3 regions of the Mesorhizobium sp. WSM4806 genome follow, and region 3 is predicted to be linked to each of the others. Evidence: riboswitches for the same ligand, from Rfam matches in the RefSeq annotation. Region 3 holds a riboswitch; each other region holds the start of a gene.
What was found. A riboswitch is a leader RNA that binds a small molecule or an ion and turns the genes downstream of it on or off. The one in region 3 is predicted to bind cobalamin.
Positions count from the first base shown of each region.

Region 1: linked by a shared signal. The riboswitch ahead of metE (5-methyltetrahydropteroyltriglutamate--homocysteine S-methyltransferase) and the one ahead of AC0L2M_RS18030 (ATP-binding cassette domain-containing protein) in region 3 are both predicted to bind cobalamin.
Region 2: linked by a shared signal. The riboswitch ahead of AC0L2M_RS04250 (CbtB domain-containing protein) and the one ahead of AC0L2M_RS18030 (ATP-binding cassette domain-containing protein) in region 3 are both predicted to bind cobalamin.

Region 1 covers NZ_JBVVQZ010000025.1:42,903-48,824, forward strand. Annotated here, with positions in the region: gene metE (5-methyltetrahydropteroyltriglutamate--homocysteine S-methyltransferase) at 618-2,963, opposite strand; cobalamin riboswitch at 3,079-3,277, opposite strand; gene AC0L2M_RS30140 (adenosine kinase) at 3,671-4,663, opposite strand; gene metK (methionine adenosyltransferase) at 4,772-5,922, opposite strand, start outside.
Region 2 covers NZ_JBVVQZ010000002.1:337,177-343,098, reverse strand. Annotated here, with positions in the region: gene AC0L2M_RS04265 (MerR family transcriptional regulator) at 62-448, shown strand; gene AC0L2M_RS04260 (methyltransferase family protein) at 549-1,055, opposite strand; gene AC0L2M_RS04255 (heparan-alpha-glucosaminide N-acetyltransferase) at 1,052-2,044, opposite strand; cobalamin riboswitch at 2,473-2,681, shown strand; gene AC0L2M_RS04250 (CbtB domain-containing protein) at 2,719-2,898, shown strand; gene AC0L2M_RS04245 (CbtA family protein) at 2,928-3,692, shown strand; gene cobU (bifunctional adenosylcobinamide kinase/adenosylcobinamide-phosphate guanylyltransferase) at 3,715-4,212, shown strand; gene cobO (cob(I)yrinic acid a,c-diamide adenosyltransferase) at 4,214-4,828, shown strand; gene cbiB (adenosylcobinamide-phosphate synthase CbiB) at 5,014-5,922, opposite strand, start outside.
Region 3 covers NZ_JBVVQZ010000011.1:102,231-108,152, reverse strand. Annotated here, with positions in the region: gene groL (chaperonin GroEL) at 1-163, opposite strand, end outside; gene groES (co-chaperone GroES) at 225-521, opposite strand; gene AC0L2M_RS18040 (bifunctional helix-turn-helix transcriptional regulator/GNAT family N-acetyltransferase) at 772-1,707, shown strand; gene AC0L2M_RS18035 (AraC family transcriptional regulator) at 1,807-2,637, opposite strand; cobalamin riboswitch at 2,903-3,103, shown strand; partial or broken gene AC0L2M_RS18030 (ATP-binding cassette domain-containing protein) at 3,192-3,641, shown strand; partial or broken gene AC0L2M_RS18025 (iron ABC transporter permease) at 3,928-4,032, shown strand; gene AC0L2M_RS18020 (EAL domain-containing protein) at 4,468-5,922, shown strand, end outside.

The DNA.
Region 1 (5,922 bases), on a different contig from region 3:
CCATACCACTAGAACATCAAGAGTCGTGCCAACTGGGTAGGAAGCGCCTCAGAAAAACTGTTCTGCACGTTATCAATGGCTTCACTGAAAGCGCGGCGACACGCCGGGCCGAACATCGCCGTGTCGCTAACTCGACAAACCCGACAGTAGGGCCAACCCAAGGTGCGTCGGTCTCCTTAGGTTGGCGCTGAGGTCCGGGTTCGTACGTCGGGCCGCGACCGGGACATCCATTGTCCAACCGAAGCTACGTCATCGAAGCGACGAGTCCGGCTGTAACGGACTCGACTGGATCGGCCGCTATCTCGATGGTGCCGGTGCTCAGGCGGCATCCTCAAGCGTTGGCCCTCGGTGAAGTGTCTGTTGGCCGCTGGCGCCTGTGAGAGGCTGCAGCTCATGGACAAAGCCGTCTTCCTTCATTTCGTGGCGAAATCATCCGTCCTTCGGACGACCAGAAGCGCTTCCAGATCCTGCCCGCCGCTGAGTCGTCGCGCGGACCTTCGGCTGGACGACAAGGGTGGGGGGCCTCGCACGCGTCTTCGAGCAGTGCGCGGCTTTTCGATGCCGTTCCTTCTGCCTTGAATTCGATCCGCGAATCCCGCTGGTCACATGTTTGCCGGTCACACTGGCCCAGCGACCTGCGCCCGCTCTTTCTCCCGCAGCGCGCATGCGGCAGCGACCATGTTCATGAGGGCAGGCCGGACCTCCTCCCATTTCCTTGTTTTGAGGCCACAATCCGGATTCACCCACAGTTGGCTGTCCGACAGTCGCGCGCGGGCAAGTTGGGCGAGATGTAAAATCTCGCCGACTTCCGGGACACGTGGTGAGTGAATGTCGTAGACGCCAGGACCGATGTCATTCGGATATTTGGACTTCGTGAAGGCGTCTAGCAGTTCCATTTTGGAGCGCGACGTCTCAATCGAAATTACGTCCGCGTCCAGTTCAGCGATCGAGTCGATGATCTCATTGAACTCAGAATAGCACATGTGGGTGTGAATTTGGGTCGCGTCCGCTACACCCGTTGAAGCGAGCCGGAAGCATTCGACAGCCCAGCCGAGATAATGTTTCCAGTCGGACTTCCGCAGGGGCAAGCCTTCGCGAAACGCGGCCTCATCGATCTGGATCACCCTTGCGCCAGCTCTTTCCAGGTCGGCCACTTCATCGCGGATGGCGAGCGCGATTTGGCGGCAGACCTCGGCGCGGGGTACGTCGTCGCGCACAAAAGACCAGTTAAGAATCGTCACTGGGCCTGTGAGCATGCCCTTTACCGGCTTTTTCGTCAGCGACTGGGCAAATTGCCACCAGAGGACCGTCATCGGATTGGGCCGCGATACGTCGCCGAAGATGATGGGAGGGCGCACGAGCCGGGAGCCGTAACTTTGCACCCAGCCATGCTGGGTGAAGGCGAGGCCGGACAGCTGCTCGCCGAAATGCTGCACCATGTCGTTTCGTTCGAACTCGCCGTGTACCAGCACGTCCAGCCCGATCTCCTCCTGCCAACGCACAGCCGCCTCAGTCTCCTTCTTCAGGAAGGCCTGGTAGTCGACATAGCTCAGCCGGCCCTTCGCGTGAGCGGAGCGCGCCCTGCGCACCCCGGGCGTCTGCGGGAAGGACCCGATGGTCGTCGTCGGGAACGGCGGCAGGCGGAGCGTGTCGGCCTGGACTCTCGAGCGCTTGGCAAATGCGCTCTTTCGTTGCTTCATGACGCCGTCAATGCTGCTAATTCGACCGTGGACGAGCGGATCATGGACCTTTGTAGACATTGCGCGCGCGGCGGCCGCCTCGGCAGAAGCTTTCAGTGCGCCTGCTACGGCCTCCCTGCCTTCGGATAAGGCTTGGGCCAGCACAAGCAGCTCTTCACTCTTCTGGGCGGCAAATGCCAGCCACGAACTGACATCCACATCGAGCGCGGTCTCCATCCGCAGGTCCATCGGCACATGAAGCATCGAGCAGGAAGGCGCAATCTCGACGCGATCCAGCGGCCAGCCGGCAACGATCGGCTTGATGCGGTCGAGAATGGCAGCCAGATTCGCGCGCCAGACGTTGCGGCCGTCGATCAAGCCAAGTGAGAGCACCAGATCCTTCGGTGCGAGCCGACCAACCGTCTCCAACTGCTCGGGAGCGCGCACGAGGTCGAGATGTAGGCCCGCCAGGCGCAGCGAAAGCGCGGTCTCCAGATTGTCTCCCAGCGGCCCGAAATAGGTCGCCAGCATAATTTTCAACTTGGGCGCGGCTTTCGACAGCTGGCCGTATGTGAATTCGAAGGCAGCTCGTTCGTTCGGGTTAAGATCGAGCACAAGCGCCGGCTCATCAATCTGCACCCAGTCCGCCCCCGAGAGCTCCAGCGTCCGCAGGAGTTGCTCGTAGACGGGCAGCAGCCGCGGTAGGAGCGCTATCGGATCGAAACCCTGGTCGGGAGACTTCGCCAGCTTGAGGAAGGTGACCGGTCCAAGGATGACCGGGCGTGTATGGATGCCAAGCTCTTTTGCCTCCAGAAAGTGATCGACTGGGTTCGTCGACGAGAGGGCGAATGTCTGATCCTGGCTCAGCTCCGGCACGATGTAGTGGTAGTTAGTGTCGAACCATTTGGTCATTTCCATCGCGGTTACGCGCTGCCCCTGAACCGCATGCCCGTGACTGGCGTGTCCACAACCCGCAGTATCGCCTTGCGTCCCGCGCGCCATCGCGAAGTAGATGTCGAGCGGGACCTCGCCGCCCGTCCAGCCGTAACGAGCTGGCACGGCGCCGACCATTGCTGCGGTGTCGAGCACATGGTCATACAGTGAGAAGTCGTTCGACGGGATTTTCGACACGCCGCGATCATGCTGCTCGCTCCAGCTGGCGGCACGGAGTGCCTTCGCCGTCGCGAGAAGGTTGGCAGCAGAAGATTTTCCGGACCAGTAGCTTTCGAGCGCGAATTTCAGTTCTCGCCGGCGACCGACACGCGGCATGCCAAGCGTTGCTATGGGAACTTGCTGGGAGACATTCATTCCATACCCCGATGGTTGGGGCGGGGACAAGGAAGGCGCTAGCAGGCCGGCATGAACACCGAGCTGCCGCGGCCACCAGACACCCCGCCCGTGGACGTTGTTCACCGTGGCAGGTCTCCTGGCTCGCGGGTCACAGCCTCTGCCCCGTCTTCCCGGGGCAGGTCGCCCAGTGACATTGGTGGGTTGGCTCGCCGCTTACAGTTGCGGGGGCAGCGCCGGCATTGCACCGGTTTCCCTCTTAGCTCCGCTACGGCAACACCTTGCGGAGAACCACGACATGCGGACAATCGCAGCAGCTCGCATTGTTGTCAATAACGTATAAAGAAATGTTTATGTGTTTATGTGAACTGTTTACCTGCGGCGCGTTCCCAAGTCGCAGGTCGCCGTAGAGCTGAGCCTTCTGCGCCACTCTCCGGTCTGCGCAGGCTGTGCCTCGCCGCTCGGGCAATCTGCCATTTGTACGATTCCGTCCCAAAACGAACTTCGTCAAAAATGGCGCGTGTTGGCCATTCATGATCGGGCGGCAGTACTGGCCCGAAGTGCGACAAGTCCTGAGCCTCAACAACCAGAAATTTGGAGAAAAACCGCCATCCTTCTCGGACTGGTACGCGTTCGATTTACACGCGCTCGTCTGGACAGCCTGCACAACAGGAAGGTGGGCAACACGTGGCGGAAATGCCGCCCTACAGCGAACCCGCCTGTTCAGCCTCGCGGCGCAAATTCTGCCGGGGTCTGGGGCCGATCTGCTGGATCACCAATCCGGCCGCCAGTGAGCCAAGGTCGCCGCAGGTCTGCAGGTCGCGGCCTTGCGTGTAGCCATGCAGGAAGCCGGCGGCATAGAGATCGCCGGCGCCTGTCGTGTCAACCAGTTCCTTGATCGCGGTCGCCTTGATCACCACGGTCTCGCCGCCGCGCACGATCACCGAGCCCTTTTCAGAACAGGTCACGGCGGCGATCCTGCAATCCGTGCGGATCTGCGCCAGTGCCTCGTCGAACGAGGCGGTCTGGTACAGCGACTTGATCTCGTGGCTGTTGGCAAACACGATGTCGACGGTGCCCGAGCGCATCAGCTCCAGAAACTCCTCGCGGTAGCGGTCGACGCAGAACGAATCCGACAATGTCATCGACACTTCGCGCCCGGCTGCGTGGGCGAGCTTCGCCGTCTGCCGGAACGCTTCCTTGGCGCGCGGCGGGTCCCACAGATAGCCCTCGAAATAGGTGACGGCGGCGCCCGACGCCTTGTCCGCCTCGACATCCTCCGGACCGAGCTCGACGCAAGCGCCGAGATAGGTGTTCATCGAGCGCTCGCCGTCCGGCGTGACGAAGATCATCGAGCGCGCCGTCGGCGGTTCGCCATCGAGCGGCCTGGTGTCGAAGGCCACGCCCTGGGCGTGCATGTCATGGGCGTAGATTTCGCCGAGCGTGTCGTTCGAGACCTTGCCGAAGAAGGCGGCGCGGCCGCCGAAGCTGGCGACGCCCGCCGCCGTGTTGCCGGCGCTGCCGCCGGAGGCTTCGATGGCCGGGCCCATGCGGCTGTAGAGCAGCTCGGCGCGCCTCGTGTCGATCAGGTTCATCGCGCCCTTGATGATGCCGTTCGTCTCAAGGAATGCCTCGTCGCACTGGGCGATGATGTCGACAATGGCATTACCGATACAAAGCACGTCATAGTCCAGCATCTATTCATATCTCCGCCAAAAACCCACCCTCTGCCGCGCCGGGCGCGGGCGGGTTTTTGCAGGTGTGGAATGGAGTTGCCGTATGCCGCTGCATCCAACATCGGCGCATCACGCTGCTGCCGGTCCTGCCTCACGCAGCAGGTCCTCAGCTCTGTCCGTCCTTTCCCACGTGAACTCCGGCTCTTCGCGGCCGAAGTGTCCGTATGTCGCGGTCTTGCGGTATATTGGGCGTAAGAGATCAAGCATCTTGATGATGCCTTTCGGTCGAAGATTGAAAAGCTCAAGAACGACGCGCTCGATCCTTTTTTCGTCGATCTTTGCGGTTCCGAAGGTATTGATCAGGATAGACACCGGCGCGGCCACACCGATCGCGTAGGCAAGCTGAACCTCGCAGACATCCGCAAGGCCGCTTGCAACGACATTTTTTGCGACGTACCGCGCCGCATAGGCGGCCGAGCGATCAACCTTGGACGGGTCCTTGCCCGAAAAGGCGCCGCCGCCGTGACGCCCCATCCCACCGTAGGAATCGACGATGATCTTGCGTCCGGTGAGCCCGCAGTCGCCGCGCGGCCCACCGACCACGAACCGGCCTGTTGGATTGACCAGGAATCTTATCCCCGTCGTATCCAAGTCGTGGGGCAAGACCGGCCTTATGATCTCCTCAATGACGCCTTCGCGGACTGTGGCTTGTGAGACCTCCTCGTCATGCTGCGTCGACAGGACTATGGTATCAAGCGCTACCGGGCGCAAACCCTCATAACGGACGGACACTTGAGATTTAACGTCCGGGCGAAGCCAGCCAAGGCGTCCGGTTTGGCGCACCTCTGCCTGTTTTTTTGTCAATTCGTGAGCGAGTTGGATTGGCAACGGCATCAATGTTTCGGTCTCGTTGCACGCATACCCGAACATGAGACCCTGATCCCCCGCTCCCTGCTCGAGATCCTGCCCTCGTCCCTCGTCGACGCCCTGGCTGATGTCAGGCGACTGCTCGGTCAAGGCCAAGATCACGGCGCAACGCCGGCCGTCAAAGCCGATCGCATCGTCGTCATATCCAATGTCCAAGATGATATCGCGGGCAACTTGGCTGTAGTCGATCTGCGCTTCGCTGGTGATCTCGCCAGCCAGAACGACCATCCCTGACTTCACCAACGCTTCACAAGCAACACGAGCCGTAGGATCCTTGCGGAGGATCGCATCGAGGACGCCATCTGAGATATTGTCGGCCATCTTGTCGGGATGTCCCGCGCCGACGGATTCGG
Region 2 (5,922 bases), on a different contig from region 3:
CGTGCGGATAGCGAGACCGCATGGTTGGAACTCGCAGCGCGGCCGGGCATTTGGAGTAATGATGCGGGAATATTATTCGATAACCGAACTGACCCGCGAATTCGATGTTTCGACGCGGACGCTGCGCTTTTACGAGGACGAGGGGCTGGTGCAGCCGGTACGGCGCGGCCGCACGCGGCTGTTTCGCCCGTCGGACCGGCACCTCATCCGCCAGATCATGCGCGGCAAGAGGCTCGGCTTTTCGATCAACGAGATCCGCGAAATCATCCAGATGTACAAGGAGCCGCCCGGCGAGGTCGGTCAGCTCAATCTGATGATCAAGCGCATCGAGGAAAAGCGCGAGGATCTGCGCCAGAAGCGCCGCGATCTCGAAGAGACCCTGGCCGAACTCGACCAGGCCGAAGAGTCCTGCGTCGAGCGGCTGGTGGAGCTTGGCGTCAACACCTGATCGGCCTTTTTGATAATTCTACTCTGGCGGCCAGCCAGCGTGGCTTTCTGCGCTTCCGATGCTCACCTACTCAAATGTACGCTCCGCTCCGGTTGCCGCCTCAAATCCAGCGGCGCACCCTTTTTGCGTAATCCCGGTATTTCTTGCCGAATTTCGTTGCCAGAACTTTTTCCTCGCCCTCGATCGCCATTTTCTGCGTTGCGAAGGCGGCGATAATCGCCAGCGGCAGGAACCATACGTTCCCCGAGATAAGGGCAACGCCGATCATCAGCAGCGTGTTGGCCAGATAGATCGGATTGCGGCTGACGGCGAAGGGGCCCGATGTAACCAGATGGTCCGGCACGGCGTTCGGGTGGAGCGTCGTCTTTGCCCGGATCATGATGCGGATCGCCGTGAACCAGAGTGCGACGACGCCGAACAATGCCACCCAGCCGGCCGCGAACAGGATATCGCCCAAAAGGCCGCCGATCCATGGCAGCGGATAAAGCAAGCCAAGCGCGATGCTGACGGCGATGGCCGCGACATAGATCAGCGGCGGCCACGGTATAAACCCCGGTTTTTGCTGTCCCGGTTTCTGTTGGCCCGGTTTCTGCTGATGGTCGGTCATTGTGCTCCTCCCTCCATCAAAGTGCCGTCGGCCTTGGCAGTGCAGGCGCCGGCGAGTTCGTCGAGATGCGCCTTCCATTCAGCAGCCTGGTCGTTGCGGTAGAGCCGATCAAGCGTGGCCTCGCCCTCGAGCGTATCGAGCATGCAGACACAATAGCTGCTGCAGAACTCCGTGTCGCGCGATTGCTCGCACGATGCCTGGCATTCTTTTAGGAAGGTGACCTGCCTGGTTTCGACGGCTGCCGGCATGACTTGCGAAGTCAGCCAGACCGAGCCGATCAGCACCGGCTGGTGGATCAGATAGAAGGCGAGGCTGTGCCGGCCGATAAAGACCAGCGGATTAGTCCAGCGGCCGGGCGTTAGGCCCGCCAGCCGCGTCAGCATGCCGGAGGCGAAGGCAAGCTTTGCCGCTGCGATGCCGGCAAGCACAGCGCCGAACCATGGAAACAGCGGGACATAATCGTTGGAGCGCGGGTTGGTTGCCGACAGGCCGACCCACCACAGGGCCGGATGATCGAAGATCTCGGACCTGAGGTAGAGCGGCGCGGTGATGACGAAAGCTGCGACAACCAGCGTCAGCAGCGCCGGCAGCCGCAGAAACGCCAGGCCGAGCAGGCTGGCGAGCGCGATCTCGTGCAGGATGCCGAAGAAGATGAAACTGTCGGGTGTGGCAAGCCTGGTGGCGGCCGATATGGCGAGCGCCGCCCCGCCGACCATGGCGAAGCGTTTCCAGAAGCCGTTCCAGCGGATTTGCTTGCCATGGGCGAGGAACAGGCTGACGCCGACCAGGAACAGGAAGGTCGAAGCGATGCAGCGCGCGTAGAATTTCCACCAGCCAAAGGCGGTCAGGCCGGGATCGGTGTAGCCGAAGAATTCGAGATCCCAGGTGAGATGGTAGCTCGCCATGGCAAGCAAAGCGATGCCGCGGGCGACGTCGATGGCGATGATGCGCCTGGATCGGTCCTGAACGGCCGGCGTAGGAATGGTCATGGTCTCGCAATTCTGATTCAGTGCTGCAAGACGACTATCATGGTTGCCCCGGACAAAAGAAGACAGGGCCCATTGATGCCCAGGGCTTAGGCTAAAGCGCCGTATGCCGCTCGCAGCCAGTGGTCGAGGCCGGCGCCGCCCCTCATTGCCCTGCCGGGCATTTCTCCCCGTGAACGGGGCGAAAGAAGCTGGCCGCAACGCCGGCGCCCTTCTTGCAACGCTGGTGATTGGCGAAACCATCGATGACAGCGCCCCCTCTCCCCGTTCTACGGGGAGAGGATGCCGGCAGGCAGGTGAGCGGCAGCGCGGACGATCGGCTTTCAACCTGTCAAGATCGCGGCGTCGAGGAACCAAGCTGGTCTGCCGGCACGGCGCATTCGCGCTGCTAGCTGGCGGAATTTGGTTTGCCGGGCGCGGCGATTCTGCCTATAGTCGCAGCCGTCGTCGGTTCCGTTTTGGAACCAAGAGGGAATGCGGTAGGGGCAAATTCGCCCGATGCCGTGGCTGCCCCCGCAACTGTGTGCGGTAGTCCTCTCCATATGCCACTGAAGATTTTCTTCGGGAAGAGCTTCTTCGGGAAGGTGGGGAAGGGCGCTGATCCGCGAGCCAGGAGACCTGCCGGCGACAGGAGAACTGACTTCTATGCCCTCGGGTGGAGGGCGAAAGGACAAGACATGAATACCGCTTCCGTCTCGCTCGGCGCTTCCGTCTCCTCGCAGTCGCGCTTTGTGCAGTTGGCGCTTGCTGCATTTCTCGGCGTTTTCGTCATGGGCTTTGTCGGCTTCTCGCATATCGATGCGGTCCACAATGCCGCTCACGACTATCGCCATTCGATGGGCTTTCCATGCCACTGACGGGGGGCCACTGACGAGGGGCTGACACCATGACACTGTTTCGCAACGTCGTGTTCATCGCGGCGATCGCAGGGCTAGTGGCCGGCGTCGTTCTGGCCTGCATGCAGGCCTACGCCACCGTGCCACTCATCCTCAAGGCAGAAGTCTACGAACAGGCCGGCGGTGGTCACACGCATGACCATGGTTTGTCGCCGGCCGCAGCAGGCAGCAATGCCATGAGCAGCGCCGTGCCGGCTGAAGCAGCCACCGCGGAAGAGGAAGGCTGGGCGCCGGCCGATGGCTTCGAGCGCTTCGCTTTCAACGTCGTTGCCAACGTCGTCACCGGCATCGGCTTTGCGCTGATCCTGGTCGCCGCTTCGGAATTCGCCGGCGGCATCGGCAATTGGCGACAGGGCCTGTTCTGGGGCCTTGCCGGCTTCGCGGTGTTCACGCTGGCCCCGAACCTCGGCCTGCCGCCCGAACTGCCGGCGATGCCGGCGGCCGATTTCGCCCAGCGCCAGATCTGGTGGACGGCGACCGTGGTGGCGACGGCTGCCGGTCTCGGGCTGCTCGCCTTTCGCAAATCGCTGCCGCTGGCCCTTCTTGCCGTAGCGTTGATCGTCGCGCCGCATATTGTCGGCGCGCCGCAGCCCGAAAGTTTCGAATCGCCGATCCCGGAAGGCCTGCACCACCAGTTCGTGGTGGCGGTGACGCTGACCAATCTGGTGTTCTGGCTGGTGCTCGGCGCTGTCGTCGGCGTGGTGCGCGGCCGCTTGACCGGCGCCGCAACCGGCCTGCGCGACAGCCTTGCCTGATCGCGCTGCTCCAGGCAGCAAGCTGACCCTGGTCGTCGGCGGTGCACGCTCGGGCAAGAGCGCGCATGCCGAAAGCCTGGTGACGGCCTGTCCAGCGCCGTGGACCTACATCGCCACGGCGCAAGCCTATGACGACGAGATGCACGAACGCATCGCGCTGCACCGAGCGCGGCGTTGCGACGGTTGGACGACGATCGATGCGCCGCTCGATCTCGTCGGCGCGATCGGGGCGCTGCCTGACGGCCGGCCTGTCCTGATCGACTGCCTGACGCTGTGGCTGTCCAACCATATGCTGGCCGAACGCGACATTGAGGCCGAATGCCGAGGGCTGGCGGATGTGCTGTCGCGGCCGCGCGGGCCGTGGTTCGTGGTTTCCAACGAGGTCGGCCAGGGCATCGTGCCTGACAATGCGCTTGCCCGCCGGTTTCGCGATGCCGCCGGCCGGCTCAACCAGCAGGTCGCCGCCGTCGCCGGCACGGTGCTGCTGATGGTGACGGGACTGCCGCTCAAGGTGAAGTGATATGACCGATATCGATGACAGGGACGAGCAACGCCACCGCGCCAAGATGGCCAAGCGCAAGGCGGTGCAGGACGCCGAGGTCGCGGCCAAGACGGTCGAGAAGGGACTGCTGATCGTCAACACCGGGCCCGGCAAGGGCAAGACCACTGCCGCCTTCGGGCTGGCGCTGAGGATGCTCGGCTACGGCAGGCGCGTCGGCGTCGTCCAGTTCATCAAGGGCAAATGGCATACCGGCGAGAAGGACGCCTTTGCCGCTTTCGGCGACCGGGTCGTCTGGCACACGATGGGCGAGGGTTTTACCTGGGAAACGCAGGATTTGAAGCGCGACATCGCCGCCGCCGAGGCTGCCTGGGCCAAGGTGCTCGAGCTAATGGCCGATCCATCGATTAGCCTTCTGGTGCTCGACGAGTTGAACATCGCGCTGCGCTACGACTATCTCGATCTCGACACGGTGGTGGCGGCGCTGAAGGGCCGGCGCGAAAACCTGCATATCGTCGTCACCGGCCGCAACGCCAAGCCGGCGCTGGTCGAGGCGGCCGATTTGGTCACCGAGATGGGAGTTACGAAGCATCACTTTTCCGCCGGCGTGAAAGCGCAGCAAGGCATAGAGTTTTGAGGTTTCGTTCGCCTCTTCTTCCTTCTCCCCTTGTGGGAGAAGGTGGCCTCTCGCGAAGCGAGGTCGGATGAGGGGTGTTCTAGCTTGGCACCGACAGCACTCCGTCCAACACCCCAACCGTCTCGGCGCTGCGCGCCGATCCACCTTCTCCCACAAGGGGAGAAGGAAAGGCCGCACAGTGGACGTCACGCAACGATGACGATCACCGACAGCAAGCCGAACAGTCCCATCAGCAGAAAGTCGGCAACCTGATAGAGTCTTAGCGCTCGTCTGATGTCCACGCTCTCGACATCGCGGCGGCCGCCTTCGCCCATGAACGCGTCGTCGACCATGACGCCGTCGTAGGAGCGCGGCCCGGCCAGCGCCAGGCCGAGCGCGCCGGCCATCGCCGCCTCAGGCCAGCCGGCATTGGGCGAGCGGTGCTTTTTCGCGTCGCGCCGCACGGTGCGCCAGGCGTTGCCGGCATCGGCGTCTTTGACGAGGAAGGCGGCCAGCACGATAAGCAGTGCGGTCAGCCGCGACGCCGGCAGGTTGATCAGATCGTCGAAGCGCGCCGCCGCCCGGCCGAAAGCCTCATGGCGCGGCGTGCGGTGGCCGATCATCGAATCGGCGGTGTTGGCGGCCTTGTAGGCGACGCCGCCGGCCAGCCCGCCGACGCCGATCCAGAAGACCGGCGCGACCACGCCGTCGGAAAAATTCTCGGCCAGGCTTTCGATCGCCGCGCGGCAGACACCGGCTCTGTCGAGCTTTTCCGGATCGCGGCCGACGATCTGCGAGACGGCAACACGACCGATGTCGAGTCCGCCATTGTCGAGTCCGTCGGCCACCGCCTCGACATGCTCGGCCAGGCTCTTCTGCGACAGCAGCGATGTCGCCAGGAGCGCGGTGAGGATCAATCCGGCTGGAATGCCCGCAAGCATGGTTTCCACAGCGAAAGCGATGGTGGCCGGCACCAGCACGATGATCAGCAGCGCATGAACACCGCGCCGGCGGCGCAGGGCGTCGGAATCAGTATCGCGGTTGAGCCTGCGGTCGAGAAAGGATATCAGCCTGCCGAACCAGGTGACGGGGTGGCCGATCGCGCCGAGCAGCCA
Region 3 (5,922 bases):
TGACGCCGTCCTTGGTGATGCGCGGGGCGCCGAACGACTTGTCGATGACCACGTTGCGGCCCTTGGGGCCGAGCGTGACCTTCACTGCGTCGGCGAGGATGTTGACGCCGCGCAGCATGCGCTCACGGGCATCGCGAGAAAATTTTACGTCTTTGGCAGCCATTTTTAGCTCCTGGCAGGGGCTTGAATTGAGCCCGGGGTTTAAGCGATGGTGAGGCCGATATTCAGCCGATGATGCCCATGATGTCGGATTCCTTCATGATCAGAAGGTCTTCGCCATTGAGCTTGACTTCGGTGCCCGACCACTTGCCGAACAGGATGCGATCGCCGGCCTTGACGTCCAGCGGGACGAGCTTGCCGGCTTCGTCGCGGGCGCCGGAACCAACGGCGATGATCTCGCCTTCCTGCGGCTTTTCCTTCGCCGTGTCGGGGATGATGATCCCGCCGGCAGTCTTGGATTCGGATTCAACCCGGCGTACGACCACGCGGTCATGAAGCGGGCGGAACTTCGACTTTGCCATTTTTTATTCCTCGGTGAGAATGGTGAGAATAGTTCCTCCGTCCGGCGGCGCCGGACAAACCTATAAGCCCGGCGGCGCCGGACCTACGCTTAGCACTCACCAATGGCGAGTGCTAACGTGGCGGTGAGATAAGCCGGTGGCTGGCGAGAGTCAAGGCGCTGAGTGAGCTGATCGACAGCCGCAGCCTGCTTCGAACTGATACTTGACTAAGTCAACTAAATGGTTGATCTTGTGCTGGCAGGAGGATGCCATGACGATTCATCATCAACCCGGCAGGGAGCGGATCGATGCGGTGCGGGGCTTCAACCGCTTCTACACCCGCCAGATCGGGCTGCTCGATGAAGGGCTGCTGAAAAGCGCCTTCTCGCTGACCGAGGCTCGGGTGCTCTATGAACTGGCGCATCGCGATGGCCTGACCGCCACCGATCTTGCGCGCGATCTCGGTCTCGACCCCGGCTATCTCAGCCGGTTGCTGAAAAAATTCGAGGAGCGTGGTCTGGTCGAGCGCGTGGCGACGCGAGCCGATGCGCGGCGCTCGTCGATTGCGCTGACGCCGGCGGGAAGAGCGGCGTTCGCGCCGCTGAACCAGGGTTCGCACGATCAGGTCGCGGCCCTGCTCGAGCGGCTTTCCGCACCGGAACAGGACAGGCTGGTCAAGGCGATGCAGACGGTGCAGCACCTACTGGGCGAGAGTGCAGAGCCCAAGGTCCTTTACATGCTGCGGTCCTTGCAGGTCGGCGACATCGGCTGGATCATCCATCGCCAGGGCCTGCTCTACGCGCAGGAATATGGCTGGGACGAAACTTATGAGGCGCTGGTCGCCGAAATCCTCGGCGCTTTCGCCAAATCCTACGATCCGAAATGGGAACGCAGCTGGATCGCCGAGCGGGAAGGGGAAGTCGTCGGCTCGGTCTTCGTCGTGCGCCAGTCGGACGCGGTGGCGAAGCTGCGCCTGCTCTACGTCGAACCCTCGGCGCGCGGTCTCGGCATCGGCAGGCGGCTGGTCGAGGAATGCATCCGCTTTGCCCGTGCCAAGGGCTACAAGACGTTGACGCTGTGGACCAACGACGTGCTCACCTCAGCGCGCCGCATCTACGAGGCGGCCGGGTTCAAGCTGGCCAATCAGGAACGCCACCACGCCTTCGGCAAGGATCTGGTCGGCCAGAACTGGAACCTGGAGTTGTAGCGTCTTTCCCTACTCCCCTTGTGGGACAAGGGGAGTAGGCAAGATAAGGCGGAGCGCCTCGACACTAGTCTCCAACACAAGTTGAAAACTGGCCCTTCCTCACCCGACCGGTATCCAGACTTCCAGCCCGCCATTGCCGCTGCGCGGATCGAATTCGGGGCCGTAGCGCTCGAATTCGGGCGCGTCGGCAATCTTGTGCCCGGAGGCCGGCAGCCATTTGTTCCAGATCGTGTTGACCGTGCGGCGGATGGTCGAGATGTGGCCACGATGGGCGAACACGGCGTATTTCTGCATCGGCACGCGTACGCGCGAAAACTCCTTCGGCAGGTCCGAAAAATCGGACACCTCGACGCCGGCGATATAGTCGAAATTGCCTGCATCGTCGCCGTTGACGCAGACGCCATAGGCGACGTCGCCGACCTCGCCTGGAATGTTGCCGATATAGGGGCCGAACCGCTGCCACTGCATCGGGATGCCGGCGCTGGTTTCGCAGCTGTAGCGCTCGCCGAGACCGGCGATGAGGAACGGCCGGCTGGTTTCGAAACGCGGCGGCTCGAGATTGGTGAGGAAGGACTGGTCCATCAGGATCGGCTCCACGAGATCGAGGTTTTTGAGCGAGCCTTGCGCGCGCACCAGTTCCGGCGTGGTGCCGAACTGGTCGCGGAAGGCACGGGTGAAAGCCTCATGCGAGGCATAGCCGGCGTCGAGCGCGACCGAGAGGATGTCCGGTGCGCCGGCGGCGAGCCTGCGCGCCGCCTCGGTCAGGCGGCGAGAACGCAGGTAGCCCATCACCGAACGTCCGGTCGCCGCACCGAAAGCCCGCGTCACGTGAAAGCGCGACACGCCGCTGCTGTTGGCGACATCGTCGAGCGAGATGGCCTCCGGCAGATGGCTTTCGACGAACCACAGCGCTTTCTCGGTCGGGTTCATATGGCTCCTCGCTGTGGGACTGCGCATTGGCCAGGTCATGGTATCGCTTACTGGTGGAGGCAGTTTGATCGAAATTGCGCACCGCGCAATGCGACGGTGATCGGCAAGCCGAAAGCGTTGGGCGAAGGGGTTGACAGGCGCAGGCGTTGTCTTTTAAGTAGTAACGTTATTACATTACGAGATTCGGTATGCTCGTTCTGACAAGACCATTGCTCGCGGGGCACTCCGGAACCCGGAAATTTATTGCGCTGGGATTGGCGGAAAACTAGGGTGGCTGACTGATGGTCCCCAAGCCGAAAGGCGAGGGGTGAAAAGGGAACACGGTGAGATCTTCGGATCGAGGCCGTGGCTGCCCCCGCAACTGTAAGCGGCGAGCAAAATCCGAAATGCCACTGGCCAAGGCTGGGAAGGCAGGATGGCGCAAGGACCCGCGAGCCAGGAGACCTGCCATCGCACGAGTTGACCGGACGGGGTGTGCCGGGAGGAGACGTGGACATCGGTCTTGTCGGCCGGTCCAGCTTCCTTCCGTCGCCATTTGAGAAAGTGACGGTAAGTTGGATGCCTGCCAGCCTCTTCTTGAAGCGCGTGAACTGAGCGCCACGGCGAATGGCCAGCGCCTGGTCAGTGCGGTCAGCCTTTCCGTCGCGGCGGGAGACCGCCTCGCCATCATCGGTCCCAACGGCGCCGGCAAGACGACGCTGCTGCGCATGCTATGCGGCACGCTGCGTCCGAGCGCGGGAGGTGTGAGATTTTCCGGACGCCGGCTGGAGACATTTCCGGCCGCCGAGCGGACGCTGCACATGGCGGTCGTCGGCCAGACCGATCAGCCCGATCCGCGGCTTGCCGTGATCGACTACGTCGGACTTGGGCGGGTCCCGCATGCCGGCTGGCGACGCAGGAGCGAGCAACGCGACGTCGTCGTCGAAGCGCTTCGCAGAACTGGCCTGCTGCCGCTGCTCGGCCGCACGATCGGCTCGCTGTCGGGTGGTGAGCGGCAACGCGCCCAGTTGGCGCGCGCCATCGCCCAGGAGCCGAAAATCCTGTTCCTCGATGAACCGACCAATCATCTCGATCCGCGCGCCCGCAGCGAACTTCTCGAACTCGTATCGCAGCTTGGCATGACCGTCGTGGCGGTGCTGCATGATCTGTCGCTGGTCACGCCATTTGCCACCAGGGTCGCGGTGATGAACGAGGCCCGGCTGCAGGCACTCGCCGGTCCGCGCGAGGCGCTGACCAAGCAGTTGATCCGCGAGATTTTCGGCGTCGACGTGCTTCGGCTGCGCCATCCGACTGGCGCGCACGCTGCTGCCGCCGCAGGAACTGCCGATCGGCATCATCACCAGTTCGGTCGGCGCTTTCTTCGTGGTCACCATGCTCATTCGCAATCGTTCATGATGGGCTGCCATGCACACTTGCCGGCTTCTGGCACAATGCCGAGTCTTTGGACTGACCTCTGGGACCGGCGCAGCGCGCCGAACCGCCCGTCGAGATTTTCACCGGCAGGATCGGCCATCATGTGCGATGGGCCTGCACGAGATTGGCTCCACCTTCTCCCCTTGTGGGCCCCCTTGTGGGAGAAGGTGGCCGCGAAGCGGCCGGATGAGGGGTGCTCCAGCTTGGAACCGACAGCGCTCCGGCCAGCACCCTCAACCGTCTCGGCGCTGCGCGCCGATCCACCTTCTCCCACAAGGGGAGAAGGCAAGAACTGCGCCATGCCCCGGCATCGACCCGGTTCACATGCCATTAGTATATCTGGACCACTATGCGGTCGCTTAGCTTGCAGCGAGCTTTCCTTGCTTTGCGCCAGGCGCCGAACCGGAGGAACTGTGTTTGGTCACGAAATCATCGAGGCAAGCCGCCCAGGCGCCCGAATCGACCGAGCTTGCCACGCTGGCGAAACTGGCGGGCTCCTCGTACGAGACGCTCGAGCGCGAACTCAGGGCTACGATCGCAACACTCGAGCAACAGGCGCTGCGATTCGAGACGGCGATCGACAACATCTCGCAAGGCATCTGCTTTTTCGACGCCGCTGAACGGCTGATCCTGTGCAACCGCCGCTATGCGGAAATTTACCGCATTGCACCCGAGCATTTGCGCCCCGGCCGGACGCTGGGCGAAATCGTCGAACGCCGCATCGCTGCCGGGACATCCGCGATGGCCAGCGACGCTTATCTCGCATTCGCCCGAGCGGTCAATTCGGGCACGACCCTGAGAAACTGGACCGCCAATCTCACCGACGGCCGGACAATTCAGATCTGCCATCAGCCGATGCCTGACGGCGGATGGGTGGCCACGCATGAGGACATAACGGAACTCACCGCCAATCGCCTGATCGTCGACGAGCGCATCTCGCTGCAAACGCTGATCGACTGGGTGCCCGACTACCTGTGGGTGAAGGACACCGAAAGCCGCTTCGTCGTCGCCAACAGGGCCATTGCTTCCGACAGCGGCAAGGCCAAAACCAGTGACATGATCGGTTTGACCGATTCCGATCTTCATGCCCCCGACCTTGCGCAGAAGTTTCGCGCCATCGAGCAAGGCGTGCTGCGCAGCGGACAGCCGATGATCGATGAGGAAGAGTTCGTTGTCGATGCGTCAGGCGCCGGCAAATGGTTTTCGTCGACGAAGGTGCCGTTGCGCAATGTTCAAAACGATATCTTCGGTCTGGTCGGCATCGCCCACGACATCACCGCCCGCAAGCAAGCGGACACCCTTCGAGACGGGCAGGCGCAGATACTGGAAATGATCGCGACGAGCGCCCCGCTCGAAGATGTGCTCGACTGCCTCATGCGCCTCGCCGAGTCTCAGTTGACTGGGATATTCGGTTCCGTCCTGTTGCTCGACAAGGATGGCAGCCACTTGCGGCACGGCGCCGCGCCGAGCTTGGCAAAGGCCTATACGAGCGCCATCGACGGGATCGCCGTCGGCCCCAAAATGGGATCCTGCGGAACCGCTGCCTACCGGCGCGAGCCAGTCATTGTCGCGGACATCATGCACGACCCGCTTTGGCACGATCACTGCGAATTGGCGGCGGCCTATGGCTACCGTTCGTGCTGGTCGACCCCGATCCTGTCGCACCAGGGCGCTGTGCTGGGCGCCTTTGCCATGTACTCGATGACCGTGCGCGAGCCGACCGCGGCCGAGACCCGGCTCATCGATTTCACGACGCGTATTGCCGGGATCGCCATCGAGCGCAAGCTGGCCGAAGATCGGATCCACTTCATGGCCAACCATGATGTGCTGACCGGACTGCCCAATCGCGCTCTGCTCGAGGACCGGCTTTCG